DNA from 2 places in the Phyllobacterium sp. 01N428 genome. Region 2 is predicted to be linked to the other one. Evidence: riboswitches for the same ligand, from Rfam matches in the RefSeq annotation. Region 2 holds a riboswitch; the other holds the start of a gene.
What was found. A riboswitch is a leader RNA that binds a small molecule or an ion and turns the genes downstream of it on or off. The one in region 2 is predicted to bind S-adenosylmethionine.
Positions count from the first base shown of each region.

Region 1: linked by a shared signal. The riboswitch ahead of AC1DNI_RS14375 (homoserine O-succinyltransferase) and the one ahead of AC1DNI_RS04255 (O-succinylhomoserine sulfhydrylase) in region 2 are both predicted to bind S-adenosylmethionine.

Region 1 is NZ_JBFTRH010000005.1:167,322-175,080, reverse strand. It holds gene AC1DNI_RS14405 (energy transducer TonB family protein) at 1-247, opposite strand, end outside; gene exbD (TonB system transport protein ExbD) at 247-699, opposite strand; gene exbB (tonB-system energizer ExbB) at 711-1,709, opposite strand; gene AC1DNI_RS14390 (RHE_PE00001 family protein) at 1,793-2,986, opposite strand; gene AC1DNI_RS14385 (L,D-transpeptidase) at 3,120-3,860, opposite strand; gene AC1DNI_RS14380 (helix-turn-helix transcriptional regulator) at 4,217-4,612, shown strand; gene AC1DNI_RS14375 (homoserine O-succinyltransferase) at 5,352-6,290, opposite strand; SAM-I-IV-variant riboswitch at 6,332-6,438, opposite strand; gene AC1DNI_RS14370 (YciI family protein) at 6,551-6,928, opposite strand; gene AC1DNI_RS14365 (hypothetical protein) at 6,990-7,136, opposite strand; gene AC1DNI_RS14360 (GFA family protein) at 7,526-7,759, shown strand, end outside.
Region 2 is NZ_JBFTRH010000001.1:887,986-895,744, reverse strand. It holds gene AC1DNI_RS04260 (2'-deoxycytidine 5'-triphosphate deaminase) at 1-745, opposite strand, end outside; SAM riboswitch at 823-902, shown strand; gene AC1DNI_RS04255 (O-succinylhomoserine sulfhydrylase) at 966-2,159, shown strand; gene AC1DNI_RS04250 (MmcQ/YjbR family DNA-binding protein) at 2,167-2,505, opposite strand; gene apaG (Co2+/Mg2+ efflux protein ApaG) at 2,640-3,032, shown strand; gene AC1DNI_RS04240 (hypothetical protein) at 3,032-3,328, shown strand; gene AC1DNI_RS04235 (Hsp33 family molecular chaperone) at 3,341-4,336, opposite strand; gene argF (ornithine carbamoyltransferase) at 4,329-5,267, opposite strand; gene AC1DNI_RS04225 (acetylornithine transaminase) at 5,278-6,483, opposite strand; gene AC1DNI_RS04220 (GcrA family cell cycle regulator) at 6,987-7,502, shown strand; gene AC1DNI_RS04215 (ATP-binding protein) at 7,581-7,759, opposite strand, start outside.

The DNA.
Region 1 (7,759 bases), on a different contig from region 2:
CGGGCTCGATTGGTTGCGCTTCCGGTGCAACCGGCTCAGGCACGATCGGCGCAGGCAGTGGCTCCATGTCGATGATGATTGCATTCGCGATATCGCCTGCGGGTGCAGCGCTTTGTCGGCTTTGTAAATACCAGGCTCCGCCCGCGTGGAGCGCGACAACGACCAGTCCGGCTGCTGACCAGAGACCAACTTCGCGCCAATCGAGACGCGAGCCCCCTCCCCCGGCGGTGCCAGACCCGTTGGACATCACTGCGCGCTTTCACCTTTGGGAGCGAGAGGTGCGCTTTCAAGTCCCACCAACGCAATCTTGAGGTAACCATGGTCCCGCAGCGCGTTCATCAGGTCCATGAGCGAACCGTAGTCGACCGCCTTGTCGGCGCGCAGGAAGATTCGAGTCTCCTTGTTGCCGATCGTCTTCTGGTCAAGGAACTGGCCGAGGGAGTCGCGCGTCATCGTGTCGTTGCCGATGGCTATGGAATTATCGTCCTTCAAGGTCAGAAAGACCGGCTGGTCTGGACGAGGCGCCGGCGTCGCCGTCGAGGCCGGCAGGTCGACATTGATGTCTACTGTCGCGAGGGGCGCCGCGACCATGAAGATGATCAGGAGCACCAGCATGACGTCGATGAATGGCGTCACGTTGATTTCGTGGTTTTCCTGAAGTTCGTCGTCGGAGACGTTGTGCCGGATGCCGCCTGCCATGGTCGTGCCGCCTATTCTGCCGCTGCGGCGCGCTTTGTTGCTTGTGGGACAAGCGCATAATCGGCGTCGCGGCTGACGAGACGTTCGACGCCGGCCGATGCATCGGCAATCAATTGGCGGTAACCGGTAATCGATCGCGCAAACACGTTATAGATCACAACCGCCGGAATTGCGGCGACAAGGCCGATCGCAGTTGCCAGCAGCGCTTCAGCAATGCCCGGAGCCACGATCGCAAGGTTGGTTGTCTGGGATTCAGAGATGCCGATGAAAGAATTCATGATGCCCCAGACCGTCCCGAACAGGCCGACGAAGGGCGCAGTCGAACCGATCGTGGCGAGAACGCCAGTGCCCCGGCTCATGCGCCGGCCGGCCTGCACCTCGATACGGGCAAGGCGCGAGGCAACGCGTTCCTTCAGACCGTCGGCGCCGGCATGTTCTCTCGCATCTGCGGACAGGCGGACTTCCTGGCGAGCGGCATTGACGAGAGCAGCCCCGGGCCCTCCCCTCCCCTCAAGCTCTTTTTCCGCGTCGCTCAATGTAGCTGCGCTGTTGATGATCTGGAGTGCGCGATAAGCGCGAAGGCGCGCGCCTGCAAGTTCGAGTGTCTTGGCGAGCCATACGGTCCAGGTGACGAGTGAAGCAAAGCCAAGCCCGATCATCACACCTTTGACGACCCAGTCGGCCGCCATGAACATGCCCCATGGTGAAAGATTGTGCGGCAAATTCCGCAGCGTGGCCTGCGGGGTTGGAGCCGACGCATCCATCGGCAGAACCGCGCCTGAAGGCGCAGGTGATATGGTTGGTAGAGGCGTGGTTGCAGCAGGGTTTGTTGTTTCCGGGGCGGGCGCCGATTGCTGCGCTGAGTTGGGCTCGGGAGGGGTTACCGTTTCCTGTCCGTGTGCCGTTCCGCAAACGGTAGCCGCGAATACGAGCGCGGCGAACAATGGGCCAACCGGCGACCATTGCAAAAAACATGCCTTCGAGACTTTGTCGGCCTGTGTCTGCTTCATTAGCCGTTCCTTCAACTGTCGTGGAGAGCGGCTTATTATTTATGAGTAAAATAATCAACTATATTCTGGTGAATATTCGCGTGCTAGATGATTCCCCATGCTCGGTAGCGCCCGCGGCCAGTCATCTCGCGCACGCCAAGTTCCGCGATGAGATTCAGGGCGCCGCGCTGGGACACCTTGAGTTCCTTGGCAATCAGAGCCGTCGAAACCATAGGAAGTGAAAGTACAAGATCGATCATCCCCGGCAGGCTGGAGGTGGAGCGGCGGTCCTTCAATTTGCGCTCCATCTGCATGCGGGCGAGTCCAAGCCGTTCGACATCCTTGAGACCGGTCGTTGAGGAGGTCTGGACTGCCTCCAGAAACGCGAGCAGACGCGTTGTGTGGTCGCGCGAGCGGCGCCGCTCGCGCGGGACGGAACGCAAACCCGCATTCAAGGCGGCCATGTGTGATTTTGTCTTGCCGCGTTCCCGCAACATGGCGGCAACGAGCATGGGACCAAGCCAATGCTGGTGCTGTAGCGGCTCGATCTGTTCCCACGCATCCCAGGCCACAGCTGCCGCAAGCAGCGGCGGCAGGCCATGCGAACGTTCATACACCTTGAGCCAACGATCCAGTCGCGCATCTTCGTCCCAATCGGGATCATAAACGAGTGGGTCGCCGTCCGGGGTCACCGCCGAGGGAGGCGGTTCTGTCCCCTGCCTGGAGGGAGGATTCGGAAAAGCGGAATTTCCGGGCTCTGCGAGAAGCCGCGTCGTGCGGTCCAGCAATGTATCGAGGCGGGCCAGGCCGTCCTCGAATTCATTCTCGGCTTCGGTTTTCGCGATTTCTGTAACCGGCTCCGGGCGATGAACAGGAATAATGGGCGTGAGCGGGGCCTCGCTAAGTGTGCGTCCACGCAGCGCGGCAATGCCTTTTGCGCTAAGGGCCCAGCCGGGGGCGTTGCCCGCGACCTGACGCCGGCAACGCAGGATCGCGTGTGCCTTGGTCAACTCGTGGGTTGGGGTGCGAATATCCATCCGGGCATCGTGAAGCACAAGGTCCTCGGTGTGGACGAGTTCACCAGCGAGCCATAAGGCATTGCATGCTTCGATAAAGTGAGAGCGGGTTATCCAGCCTTCGTTTTCCCGCAGCAGCCCTTCCCGCGTGCGGCGGCCGCTCGGCTCACCAAGGTCCCCTTTTCGTCCAAGCCGGTCGTCGAGGCGTGCAAGAGCGTCCTCTGCGGCAACGAGCGGAGCAAGCAAATCCCAGGGTGAAAAATCAGCCGAATCGTAAACCATTGAAAACATGGTAAACGAAAGGTTAAGCGGAAGCTATATGCGCATTCGCTTCCAGCCGCGTTGCCGATTCGGTAATGTTGAAGAGAGTGAACAACGAGCTGGTCTAACGCCTAGTCTAGACGCTTTGGCGACGTTAGCCAACCACGACCGTCGCTTTTCCAGGGACACGATTATAAAGATCGATGATGTCCTGGTTGATAAGGCGGACACAGCCAGAGGACATCGACTGTCCAATGGACCACCATTCCGGCGAGCCATGGATGCGGTATCCGGTATCGACGCCATCCTTGTAGATGTAGAGTGCGCGGGCGCCCAGCGGATTCTGCGGACCGGGCTCCATGCCATTTTCGTATTTCGCAAGTTCGGGTTTGCGGCCGATCATTTCGCGTGGTGGCGTCCACCTCGGCCACTCCTTCTTGTATTGGATATTAGCACGCCCGCTCCACAAGAATCCGGCTTTGCCAATGCCGACCCCGTAGCGAATAGCATCACCACCTGGCTGGACAAGATAAAGGTAGCGCTCCTGCAACCGGACGACGATCGTGCCGGGTTGCTCGCCGGTCGGGTCGACAACAATCTGGCGACGAAACTGCGCCGGAATTTTCTGATAGGGAACGGCCGGAAGTGAGTAAGGTCCTTCCTGCACCGCCGCATACATGACGTCGGGTGCGGTCACGGATTTGTCGACGCTGATTTGCGGGCGGATACCGCTGGTCGGGAGCGGGTCGATATTCATTTCGGGCAGTTCAAAAGTCGTTTGGGTGCAGCCCCCTACACCCGCCAATGCGAGCGAGCCGACGCCAATCAGAATTTGGCGCCTGGAAACACAGTGCGATTTAGTCTCGGTTGTGAATGCGTCGTTGCTCTGGGACACTGCAGTACTCGCTTACAAGCCGGTGCATTTAAGCTCTGACTGTATGGAAATGTGGTTTACAAATAGTGAAGTCGATAGCGTCACTTGACATGGGCGTCAGTTGACAGCTGTCAACTTCATGTCACCAAAGCGCAGCGTTGACAGCTGTCAACACGGTACGTCCCGACATAGATCTAAGGTCGAATTTTGAAATTTGCTCGGCTGATTTAAGGTTTGCACAATCACTCGTTTTACTTAATTCGATTTCAACATCCGGTTGCACTCGCCGATCTGCGAATCTCAACACTCAATAAGAGTTATCAAGAATGATAGATGACACGGCCCTCTTTGGTTCCGCGCCCTCCCATTCAGGCCAAATGGATGAACCAACGCCTACGAGCGCAAGCGCGGTCCCGGCCAAAAGTCCTTCGCAGCAATTCGCTGCCGCGGAGGACTTCATTCGCAATAATCTTCTTCAGCCTATCAATCTGTCCGATATCGCCAGCGCGGTCGGTGTAAACACCCGGTCATTGCAACGCCTGTTCCGCAAGCTGAAGGGGGTAACGCCTATGAAGGTGCTGCTGGATTGCCGTATCGAGGCGGCTCGAAAGATCATCGAGAATGGGGACGCAATGTCTGTCAGGGAGCTCGCCGCCCGCTTTCACTTTGCCAATCCAGGCCGTTTCTCGAAGCTTTACCGCGAGACATTTGACTGCACGCCTTCGCAGGACATTCGCCTGTATCGCCCTGTTGATGCGGCTGGGACGGATTGAACCAAGTTAGGGCGCCACACGGCGCCCGAGCAAGACAGTACCCCGCACAGAAAACAGGGGGAGCGCCGCTGGCGGGCAAAGATGCCAGCGGCGCCCTCGGGGTCACAAGGTCGGGAGGTGGACTCTGCCTTGCACAGCCTGATGGTACAGATCCAACTCCAATCAACAATCACCCCGGCGGGGGAAGTGGATAACGGGGAGATCGACAATAAACGCTTGGCGTCAGAGACCACGCTTGCTGAGATGTCCCTAAGTTGGAGCTAGTCAAGTACCCGCTCACGTTCAACGCAGCTTGCGACACCGACTTCGCGTCGCGTGTGGTGACGGAAGTTCTGACGAGCTAGACTATCCGGTAACCAGGCGACGGGCTGCAACAGGGTGGCCAGCCGCACGAGCGAAACTTGGACACGGTTGATCCAATTTCCAACCGACTTCCGGAACGTCGATTGCAGTCGTCGGCATCAATGGGACACGGACGTCGGGGAGGGCGTGCGAGATTCCGTTTCTCATGCCCGATGAAGGGTGCGAGGTGGTGCGCATCGGGAACAAGCGCGGAACCTTCGGGTTTCCGCTTCCACTATCATGATCCCGGCATCCGGACGGCCTAGATTCTAATACGAAATCAGGCTGGACGGGCAAATGGCATCAAGGTCGACCGGAAGCTAAATACAAATAAGCTTCAGTATCATTTACATAAGTCAAAGAATCCGCGCATAAAGCAGCGACATTCCTTATCGCGTCAGCCTGCCAGTTGTCGCGGTATCATGCCTATGTCGTCCACGTGGAAAGGCGTGGTTTGATAGATCTCATTGATCCAATTGCCGAAAAGCAGATGGGCGGCGCTGCGCCACCGGTTCGCCGGCTTTCGTGACGAGTCGTCATCGGGAAAGTAGTTGCGCGGCAGCGGCATTGACGGTGCGTTTGCGAGATCGCGGAAATACTCGTCGCCAAGCGAGTTCGTGTCATATTCGAGGTGGTTGAACATGTGCAGCGACCGGCAGGAGGGATCATCGACCAGACCTAGCCCCGTCTCCTCTCCCTCAAGTAGCACCTCTATGCCGCGCCCCTGTGGGATGTCGTCGCGCCGAACCTCCGTCCATCGCGACACGGGCATAAGCACGTCATCAGAGAAACCGCGCAAATATGGCGAAGCGGGCGCGAGGTTGCCGTGGTTGAAGATGCCGAAAGCCTTTGCCGACAAATGGTGCTTCGGGATGCCGTGAAAATGCCAAAGTGCAGCTTGGGCTGCCCAGCAGATAGTCAGGCAGTGATGGACATGCGACTGCGTCCAATCGAAAATGTGGCGGAGCTCATCCCAATATTGCACGTCTTCAAAGGCCAGATGCTCGACCGGCGCGCCGGTAATGATAAATCCGTCAAACCGCTCGGCACGGACTTGCTCCCAGGCACGGTAGAATGATGCCATGTGCGTGACCGGCGTGTTGCGCGCCACGTAATTGGTTATCCTAACGAGGGTGAGTTCGATCTGCAGCGGCGTTGCGCCGACCAGCCTTGCGATCTGCGTTTCCGTGCTGATCTTGTTCGGCATCAGATTGAGCAATCCGATCCGCAGTGGCCTTATATCCTGACGCACCGCGTCCCGTTCGCGCATGATATTGACGCCTTCGGCTTCGAGCTGGCGGCGTGCGGGCAAATCGTCGGGGATCTTTATCGGCATTATCGCGCGTTCCTGTTGGTTCGCTGGACAGACGCCGGTAGCTAAATCCGTATAATTGCCGGTTCGGCCACATCCTCCCTAACGGAAGTACCACCTTGCCCGGAGCGCAGGTTGGCGTTGGGCGTCAACCCAACTCTTGATGTCGAAGCCACTTCTACGCAGACGATCACAACTTCGCAAGTCTCTTCTGTACGGTGTCCGGCGTTTGCGGAGGTTCTGCCGCCTTCAAAGCGAAAAAACGTCTTTACCGGGAGCGCCAATCAATCGCCGTCCGTTAGCGTCGCCCCTGACTGGTAGAGCAAGACCGGGCGGATTTCATAGACGGCAGTCGGGTTGGCACGGCGCAAGTCGCGGGCAATGGCGATCGCCCCCTCAATTGCAGGGCACTCAACAACATAGAAGCCAAGCAATTGCTCCTTTGTTTCTGTAAACGGCCCGTCAGTGACGATACCGGCTCCCTTGCCGCGCAATGTGACAGCGCGCCGGGTCGGCCCAAGGCGGGCCGCCGGGCCCAGGCTCTTTTCCTTTACAAGGCGGTCGCCGATTTCCAGAAGTTCGGCCATCAACGATGCGTCCTCCTCTTTCGACCATGATTCGACAATCTCTTCCTCGTGATAGGCCAAGATGGCGTAGAACATGAACTGCGTCCCTCTTTTCAGACCATGATGACAGAAAAAATCGGCGGCGATCGTCCGATTGCTATTTCTGGCGCGCAGCCGATCCGACAAGCCATACGATGAGGGATAGCAGTCCGGCTCCGACCGCTGCCCCTCCGAGAAGCTCGACAAGATATCCTGTTGCGGGAACGCTTCGCGCCCTGCCGGTATAGAGTATCCATATGGCCATCAGCAGGCATCCAAGTATAGCGCCCCACATAGCAGATCTCGTTAAACTGAGTTTCCTCATCATTTCTCCGGAAAGGCGTTAGAGGAAGCGGACGTTCGCCTTGGCTATGCTGGACGATCAAACAAGGCATGCCAAATGAGTGGTACGCCAAAATAGATTATCGCGGCCGCAATGAAAACCAAAGCAAAGATAAACCAGGCTCTGACACTGCTCTTCATATGGATTCCCCCGACGTGGTGCATGTTGCCAAGCGGCCGTCAAAATAATGCTACACCATCGCGAGACCAAATCTTTATTCGCTTGGTCCCAATTCTTGGCAATCGATCCAAAATGTATAAATGCAAATTAACCGACGCGGAACTAAATTTCAGGCAATTGGTTCGAAATGAATGACACAAAGGCTGGAAACGTGCGCCTGCTTTTGCGGGCAAGTCACCGCCGAAGCCGAGGGCGAACCGTTCTGGATCTGCTACGATCACGACGATGATTGTCGCCGCGCGATCGGATCACCGCTGACGATCTGGGTGGGTTACAAAACGGCACAATTTCGCTTTACGCATGAGCCACCAAAGACCTTCTCAAGAACGAGTGGGGTAGTGCGCAGCTTCTGCGGTACCTGTGGC
Region 2 (7,759 bases):
CGAGTTCCCGGGCGCCGCGATCATGGATCGGCTCCCAGAAGTCGAAGAGATCGTGGACGCCGCGCCGGTCGACATCGACGACACTTGTATGATGCTTGCCGCGATAGCCGACAAGGCCATTCTGGTCGCCGGTCAGGTCGATTGAAAGGGCAATGCCACCCCCGGAAATATTGGGGGTTTCGGAGGCAACGAGCGTCTCGGCGGCGTGAAGTTCCGCAAGCTCTGTTTCCTCCAGTTGCGCGCGCCCGGTCCGGAAGCGGATCTGCGACAGGCGCGAGCCGGTGCGGGCAACGATCGGAAAGGTGCGCGGGCTGACTTCAAGGTAAAGCGGGCCATGGTAGCCGGCCGGAACCTTGTCGAACTCCTGCGCGCCATCGACGATGACCCGTGTGAAGATATCGAGGCGCCCGGTCGAACTCTTCGGATTGGCGGAGGCTGAAACCTCGCCAGGCAGCGCCAGGCTTTCAAGGAGCGGAACGATATAGACGCAGCCGGTCTCGAGGACCGCGCCCTCGGTCAGATCGATTTCGTGCAGTTTCAGGCGGTCGAGCTTGTCGATGACCGGCGTGCCCGGGCCCGGCATGAAGCTCGCGCGTACGCGGTAGGCGCGCTTGCCGAGGCGCAGATCGAGGCTCGCAGGCTGGATCTGGTCGACGTCGAATTCGCGCTCGGTCTTGAGTGCTCGCGCCTCAAACAGCGCCCTGATGCCGCTATCGGCCAATATGCCCGCTTCTCGTCTCGCCATGTCGACCATCCATACAAAGAGACGAAAAGCTTTAGCGCCTCACCCGATTGACGCAAGCGGCCAAGAGGATTAAAGCACTTTTATCCCGTGGTGATTTGGCCGGCCGGCTTGCAGCCACGTAAAATAATTTGCTAAAAGAGGCCCGGTCTCGTCCGGCCTTTTTGCGATACCCGCAAGGCCGGTTTTTTATTGGCCAGTTTTCTGGCAGATTGAGACAGCGATGACCAAGGATACCACCCGCAAACTGCGTCCCGCCACCCAGCTCGTCCATGCCGGCACCCTGCGTTCCGGCTTCGGGGAAACCTCCGAAGCCCTGTTCCTGACGCAAGGCTTCGTTTACCCGTCCGCAGAAGCGGCCGAGGCGCGTTTCAAGGGCGAAGAGCCCGGATTCATCTATTCGCGCTATGCCAATCCCACGACCGACATGTTCGAAAAGCGCATGTGCGCCCTTGAAGGCGCGGAAGATGCGCGCGCCACCGCTTCGGGGATGGCCGCCGTTGCTGCCGCAATCCTCTGCCAGGTGCGAGCCGGTGACCACGTGCTTGCCGCACGGGCGATGTTCGGCTCCTGTCGCTACATCATCGAGACCATGCTGCCGCGCTATGGCGTTGACTTCACGCTGATCGACGGCTCCAGGATCGAGAATTGGGAAAAGGCGGTTCGCCCCAACACCAAGGTGATGTTCCTCGAAAGCCCGACCAATCCGACGCTCGAAGTCATCGATATTGCAGCCGTCGCCAGGGTCGCGAACTCCGTTGGCGCCAAGCTGATCGTCGACAATGTGTTCGCAACGCCGCTCTTTCAAAAGCCGCTCGAACTCGGCGCCCACATCGTCATCTATTCGACGACCAAGCATATTGACGGCCACGGCCGCTGCCTCGGCGGCATGATCCTATCGGACAAGCAGTGGATCGACGAAAACCTGCACGAATATTTCCGCCACACGGGACCCGGGCTTAGCCCGTTCAATTCCTGGGTCATGCTGAAGGGGCTCGAAACGCTTGCCGTGCGCGTACACCAGCAGACGAACAATGCAGCCAAGATTGCCGACTTCCTTGCCGGACATCAGGCCGTCTCGAAAGTGCTTTATCCCGGCCGCGCCGATCACCCGCAGGCAGATATCGTCGCCAAGCAGATGAGCGGTGGCTCGACGCTGATCGCCTTCGAGGTCAAGGGCGGCAAGAAGGCTACGTTTGCGGTCGAAAATGCACTGGAGATCATCCAGATCTCCAACAATCTCGGCGATTCAAAGAGCCTTATCACCCACCCGACAACGACGACGCACAAGAACCTGACGGACGAGGCCCGTGCCGAGCTCGGCATATCCGATGGACTGCTGCGGCTTTCCGTCGGTCTCGAAGACGTCGATGATCTCATCGACGATCTCGATACGGCACTGAACGCATCGCGCTAGGGCCTGGCTATAGCTGGTGGCGCACCGACACTGATTTTGGCGCGGCCTTCCGCCACGCCATGGCCATGGCATGGCGCACGACATCTGGCTCGGCCATGGCGAGGATGACAAAGGTCGCACCTTTCTCGCCCCAGCCGCCCGGCACCTGTTCGAACATGTCTGCAGAGGTCTCGCGCATCATGGCCTGGTCGTCTCGCGTCAGCATCAGAACCCCGCGCTGCTTTTCCGGACGCAAGGTGGCGAAGATTTTGTTGCTCACACGAAAATCGGTTGTGCCAAAGTGGCTGCGTTGCGTGCTTTCCGGAAATGAGTGCGCCATGGCGGCGAAGGCTTCCAGGGTCATCATGACTGGCTCCTTTTGCATCCCCGATCCTACCAAATGAACCGTGACCGACGAAGGTTTTAGTTCGATCCGTGACCAGTAATGGTTGACGCATCGGCCGTGAGTGGCGATATCAAGGAGTGAAATCGAGAGCAGGCATGTACAAGGCGACAACGCGCGATATCGAAGTGACGGTCGAGCCGTTCTATCTGGAGGATCAATCCAACCCGGAGGAAAATCGCTATGTCTGGGGCTACCGGATAACCATTGCCAATGACTCGGACCTGACGGTGCAATTGCGCGCCCGCTACTGGAGGATCACCGATGGCAACGGCCATATCGAGGAGGTCCGCGGACCGGGCGTCATCGGCGAGCAACCCATTCTCGATCCGGGCGACTCCTTCCAATATTCATCCGGCTGTCCGCTGACGACGACATCAGGGGTCATGGTCGGGCGCTATTCGATGCAGACAACGTCAGGCGAGCGCTTCGATATCGAAATTCCGGCCTTCTCGCTCGACCTTCCCGATCAATTGCGGACCTTGAACTGATGGCCGAAACCGAACGCACCAACGCGCCCTATCTGAAGGCCCTCACCTGCTCCGCTATCGTCTTCGCACTGGCGATCGGCGCCTATTTCCTCGGCTATACCCTACCGAGTTTCACCAGCGCCTCCGACGCGGCCAGCCGATTGTTCGGCCTTGCCCTGGTCCCCGGACTGATTGTCGGCCTGTTTGCCAAGAAATCGCCAAAGCCATGGCCGTTATGGCTGATTATCGGCGGGTTCGTCGTTGTTCTGATCGCCGTCACCGTCATCCATGAAATGACGGCTTCGATGCGGGTCTGACCGCCGGATCGGTCAGTTTTTCGGCAGGAACTCGCCCGGATCGAACTCGTAGTGCGTCGAGCAGAATTCGCAGGTGACGCTGATCTTGCCGTCTTCGATACTGTCCTCGATCTCTTCGGCCGTGAAGCCTGAGAGCACGCCGGCAATCTTCTCGCGCGAACAGGAGCAGTCGTCGTTGACGCGGACCGCATCGAAGACGCGGACGCCGCGCTCGTGGAACAGCCGATAGAGCAGACGTTCCGCGCCAACCTGCGGATCGGTCAGTTCAGAGCTCTCGATCGTCGCGACCAGCGCCTTGATTTCGGCCCAGTCGTCATCCTCGAAAAACTCGTCCTCCTCATTGCTCGGCGCATCGCCGGCCGGCAGGTCCCGCTGGCGCATGCGAAGCTCGGATTCCGGCAGGAACTGCACGATGAGACCGCCGGCGCGCCATTGTTCGACAGGCTTGCCGTCCGGGCCTCGCTCCACGAGCTTGGCGACGGAGAGGCGCACATCGGTCGGAATCTGCTCCGACTGGCGGAAGTAGGTCTTGGCAATCTCTTCGAGGTTCGAGCCGTCGAGTGCGACGATGCCCTGGTAGCGTTGTGTGTATTCGCCCTGGTCCACGGTCAGCGCGAGCGTGCCGCTGCCGATCAATTCCTCCTGGGCGGTACGGTGCTCGGCAATCGCCTCCGCCAGACGTTCCTCGTCGTAGCGCGCATAGGCGCGCACGGAATTTGGCGTGCGGAAATCGACGACCAGCATGTCGACGGGGCCATCCGACTGCGACTGGAAGATGAACTTGCCGTCGAACTTCAGCGAGGTACCAAGCAGCACGGTCAAAACGATGGCTTCGGCGAGCAGCTTTGCAACGGGTTCGGGATAGTCGTGGCGATTGAGGATCTCATCGAGCGTCGGCCCCAATTGCACCGCACGGCCGCGGGCATCGAGATCCGCAACCTGAAACGGCACAACGGCGTCGTCGCCGGCAAATACATATTCGTCGGAACGAATTCCGGTATCAGACACTGGAACGTCCTCCTTCAAGACACCATGCGAGAATTGCCTTCTGCGCGTGCAGCCGGTTTTCCGCCTCATCAAAGACCACCGAATGCGGTCCGTCGATGACGGAGTCGGTTACCTCTTCGCCGCGATGCGCGGGCAGGCAGTGCATGAACAGAGCGTCGGGATTGGCATGCTGCATCAATGCATCGTTGACCTGATAGGGCATGAACACGTTATGGCCGCGGGCACGCCCTTCCTGTCCCATCGACACCCAGGTGTCGGTGACGATGCAATCGACGTCCTTGACCGCAGCGACCGGGTCGGTGGTTAGCTTGATCTTGCCGCCGGCGCCGCGGGCCCAGTCAAGATATTTGCTGCTGGGTTCGCTGCCATCCGGCGTTGCGATATTGAGATTGAAATCGAAACGGGCTGCCGCCTCGACCAGCGAGTGCAGTACATTGTTGCCGTCGCCCGTCCAGGCGAACGTCTTGCCCTGCACCGGCCCGCGATGTTCCTCGAACGTCATGATATCCGCCATGATCTGGCAGGGATGCGTGTCATCCGTCAAAGCATTGATGACGGGCACCGTGGCGTTTTGCGCCATTTCGGTCAGGCGGTCATGCGTCGTCGTGCGCATCATGATGATGTCGACATAGCGCGATAGCACCTTTGCCGTATCGGCAATGGTTTCGCTGCGGCCAAGCTGCATCTCCGAACCGGTCAGCATGATGGTTTCGCCGCCGAGCTGGCGCATGCCGACATCGAAGGAAACGCGTGTGCGCGTCGACGGCTTGTCGAAGATCATAGCCAATACTTTGCCGGCAAATGGCTTTTCGATATTGCCGGCTTTCAGCCGTGTCTTGCGTTCGCGGGCGTCGTCAAGGATCGTGCGCAGATCGCCGGACGAGAGCGCTGAAAGGTCGGTAAAATGCCGGAGGTCCTGCTTGATTGTCATGGCTGGCCCCTCACGCGCTCTTCTGTCTGGCGGCAACCGAAAGGCGTTCGGCCGCGGTCTCGATGCGTGAAAGCGCCTCGCGCGCCTCTTCTTCAGATGCAACCAGAGGTGGAAGCAGGCGAATGACGTTGTCACCGGCGCCGACCGTCAGAAAATGCTCGTCGCGCAATGCCTGGACCAGCGTCGTATTGGGCACGACGCTTTTAAGGCCAATCAAGAGGCCGCGGCCGCGCACTTCCGAAATTACGGCCGGATAGCGGTCGGCAATGGACGCAAGGCCCTGCTTCATCGTGAGGGCAATCTTCTGGACGTGTTCGAGGAAGCCCTCCTCCAGGATGACGTCGAGCACGGCGTTGCCGACGGCCATGGCAAGCGGATTGCCGCCGTAGGTCGTCCCATGAACCCCCGCGGTCATGCCCTTTGCGGCTTCGGCCGTGGCAAGGCAGGCGCCAAGCGGAAAGCCGCCGCCGATGCCCTTTGCGACCGCCATGATATCCGGCCTGATGCCCGACCACTCATGGGCGAACAGCTTGCCGGTTCGACCGACGCCGGTCTGCACTTCATCGAGGATCAGCAAAATACCCTCATCGTCGCAGAGCTTGCGCAGAGCGCGCAGATCTTCATCCGGGACGGGGCGTACGCCGCCCTCTCCCTGGATCGGCTCGATCAAGATGGCAGCCGTCTCCGGCCCGATGGCAGCCTTCAAGGCCTTTTCGTCACCGAAAGGCACCTGGTCGAAACCCTCGACCTTGGGTCCAAAACCTTCAAGGTATTTTTCCTGGCCGCCAGCCGCGATCGTTGCCAGCGTGCGGCCATGGAACGCGCCTTCGAAGGTGATGATGCGAAACCGTTCGGGATTGCCGTTGACATAGTGGTAGCGCCGCGCGGTCTTGATCGCGCATTCAAGCGCTTCCGCACCGGAATTGGTAAAGAACACCTTGTCGGCGAAAGTCGCGTCGACAAGACGCTGGCCGAGACGGCGCTGGCCGGGGATCTCGTAGACGTTGGAGACGTGCCACAGTTTTTCGCCCTGGCTCTTCAGCGCTTCGACGAGATGGGGATGCGAATGGCCGAGCGAATTAACGGCAATGCCTGCGGCGAAGTCGAGATAGCGCTCGCCGGTTTCGGTCACCAGCCACACACCCTCACCTCGCTCAAAGCGCAGATCCGCACGAGCAAAAGTGTCGTAAAGCGGTTGCGCGATTGCGTCCGTCATATCGTTACGGGCCTCCAATACCCTGTTTGCCGAAACTGCTGATTACAAAGAAGAAACGGCCGTGTTGAAATCAAAAAGCCGCCCCACAATGCCATTTTGAGGGCGGCCATATGCCAGTAATATCGTCATTCGAACCCCAATTGTCAAATGAACACTTTTGATCCCATTCATCACCAACACGAACCGGATGAGCCGATCCATTAACTACAACTTCTGCGCGTATTCGCTGGAATATTTGCCACCGACTCTGCAATTCGTCATTTCTGCAACAGTCTATCGCGCAAGTTGGGGAAAACCCAAAAAAGCACCCCTGGGATCGGCGCCCGACTCTTGTCACAGAGTCATCGCATATTGTAGCTTGGTAATCGAAAAAGCTAGATTTCGTACGGCGTCCTCGTCATCTGAATAGATATGGTATCGAACCAATCTGGAGCAATCCAGATGCGAGGAAGGATTCAGTCCGGAGTCTACATAAACAAGCCCCATATGGAGCTAGGAAAACGATGAACTGGACAGATGAGCGCGTAGAACAGCTGAAGAAACTTTGGGCCGAAGGTCTGAGTGCAAGCCAGATCGCAGCACAGCTGGGCGGTGTCAGCCGCAATGCGGTCATCGGCAAGGTTCACAGGCTGAAGCTGTCCGGGCGGGGCAAGACCACGTCCACCCAGACACGCAGCAAGAAGATCAACACGGGGTCATCCGGCGCGCGCAGCGGCGGTTCGTCGGGGCATGTCGCGACCCGCGTCGTCAGCCGCAGCATCGGCGCGACCGCTTTGCAGACCGAATACAGCACGGAACTCGTGCCGGTCATGAAGACTGTCACGGATGTCGTCGTGCCGATCTCGAGGCGCCTCGAACTGGTGCAGCTCAACGAGCGCACCTGCAAATGGCCGATGGGAGATCCGCTGCAGCCGGACTTCAATTTCTGCGGCAACGATGTCGGCGAGTCCGGGCCCTATTGCGGCTATCACTCCCGCCTAGCCTATCAGCCGGCGTCCGATCGCAGGCGCGTCCGCTGATCTCAGCTCCTTCTGACTGGGGCGCCATTCGGCGCCCTTTTTTTGTTGCGGTGCACCAAGCTCAACGAGCGGTTGGCGTCAGGCCTTCTGAGGTCCGAAGACGACGGTGAAGGTCGAGCCCTCGCCCACCCGCGAGCGAACGACCAGGCGGGCCCGATGCCGCGTCAGTATGTGCTTGACGATCGCAAGTCCGAGGCCGGTGCCTTTCTGAGCCCGGCTGGTTTCAAGATTGACGCGGTAGAAGCGTTCAGTCAGGC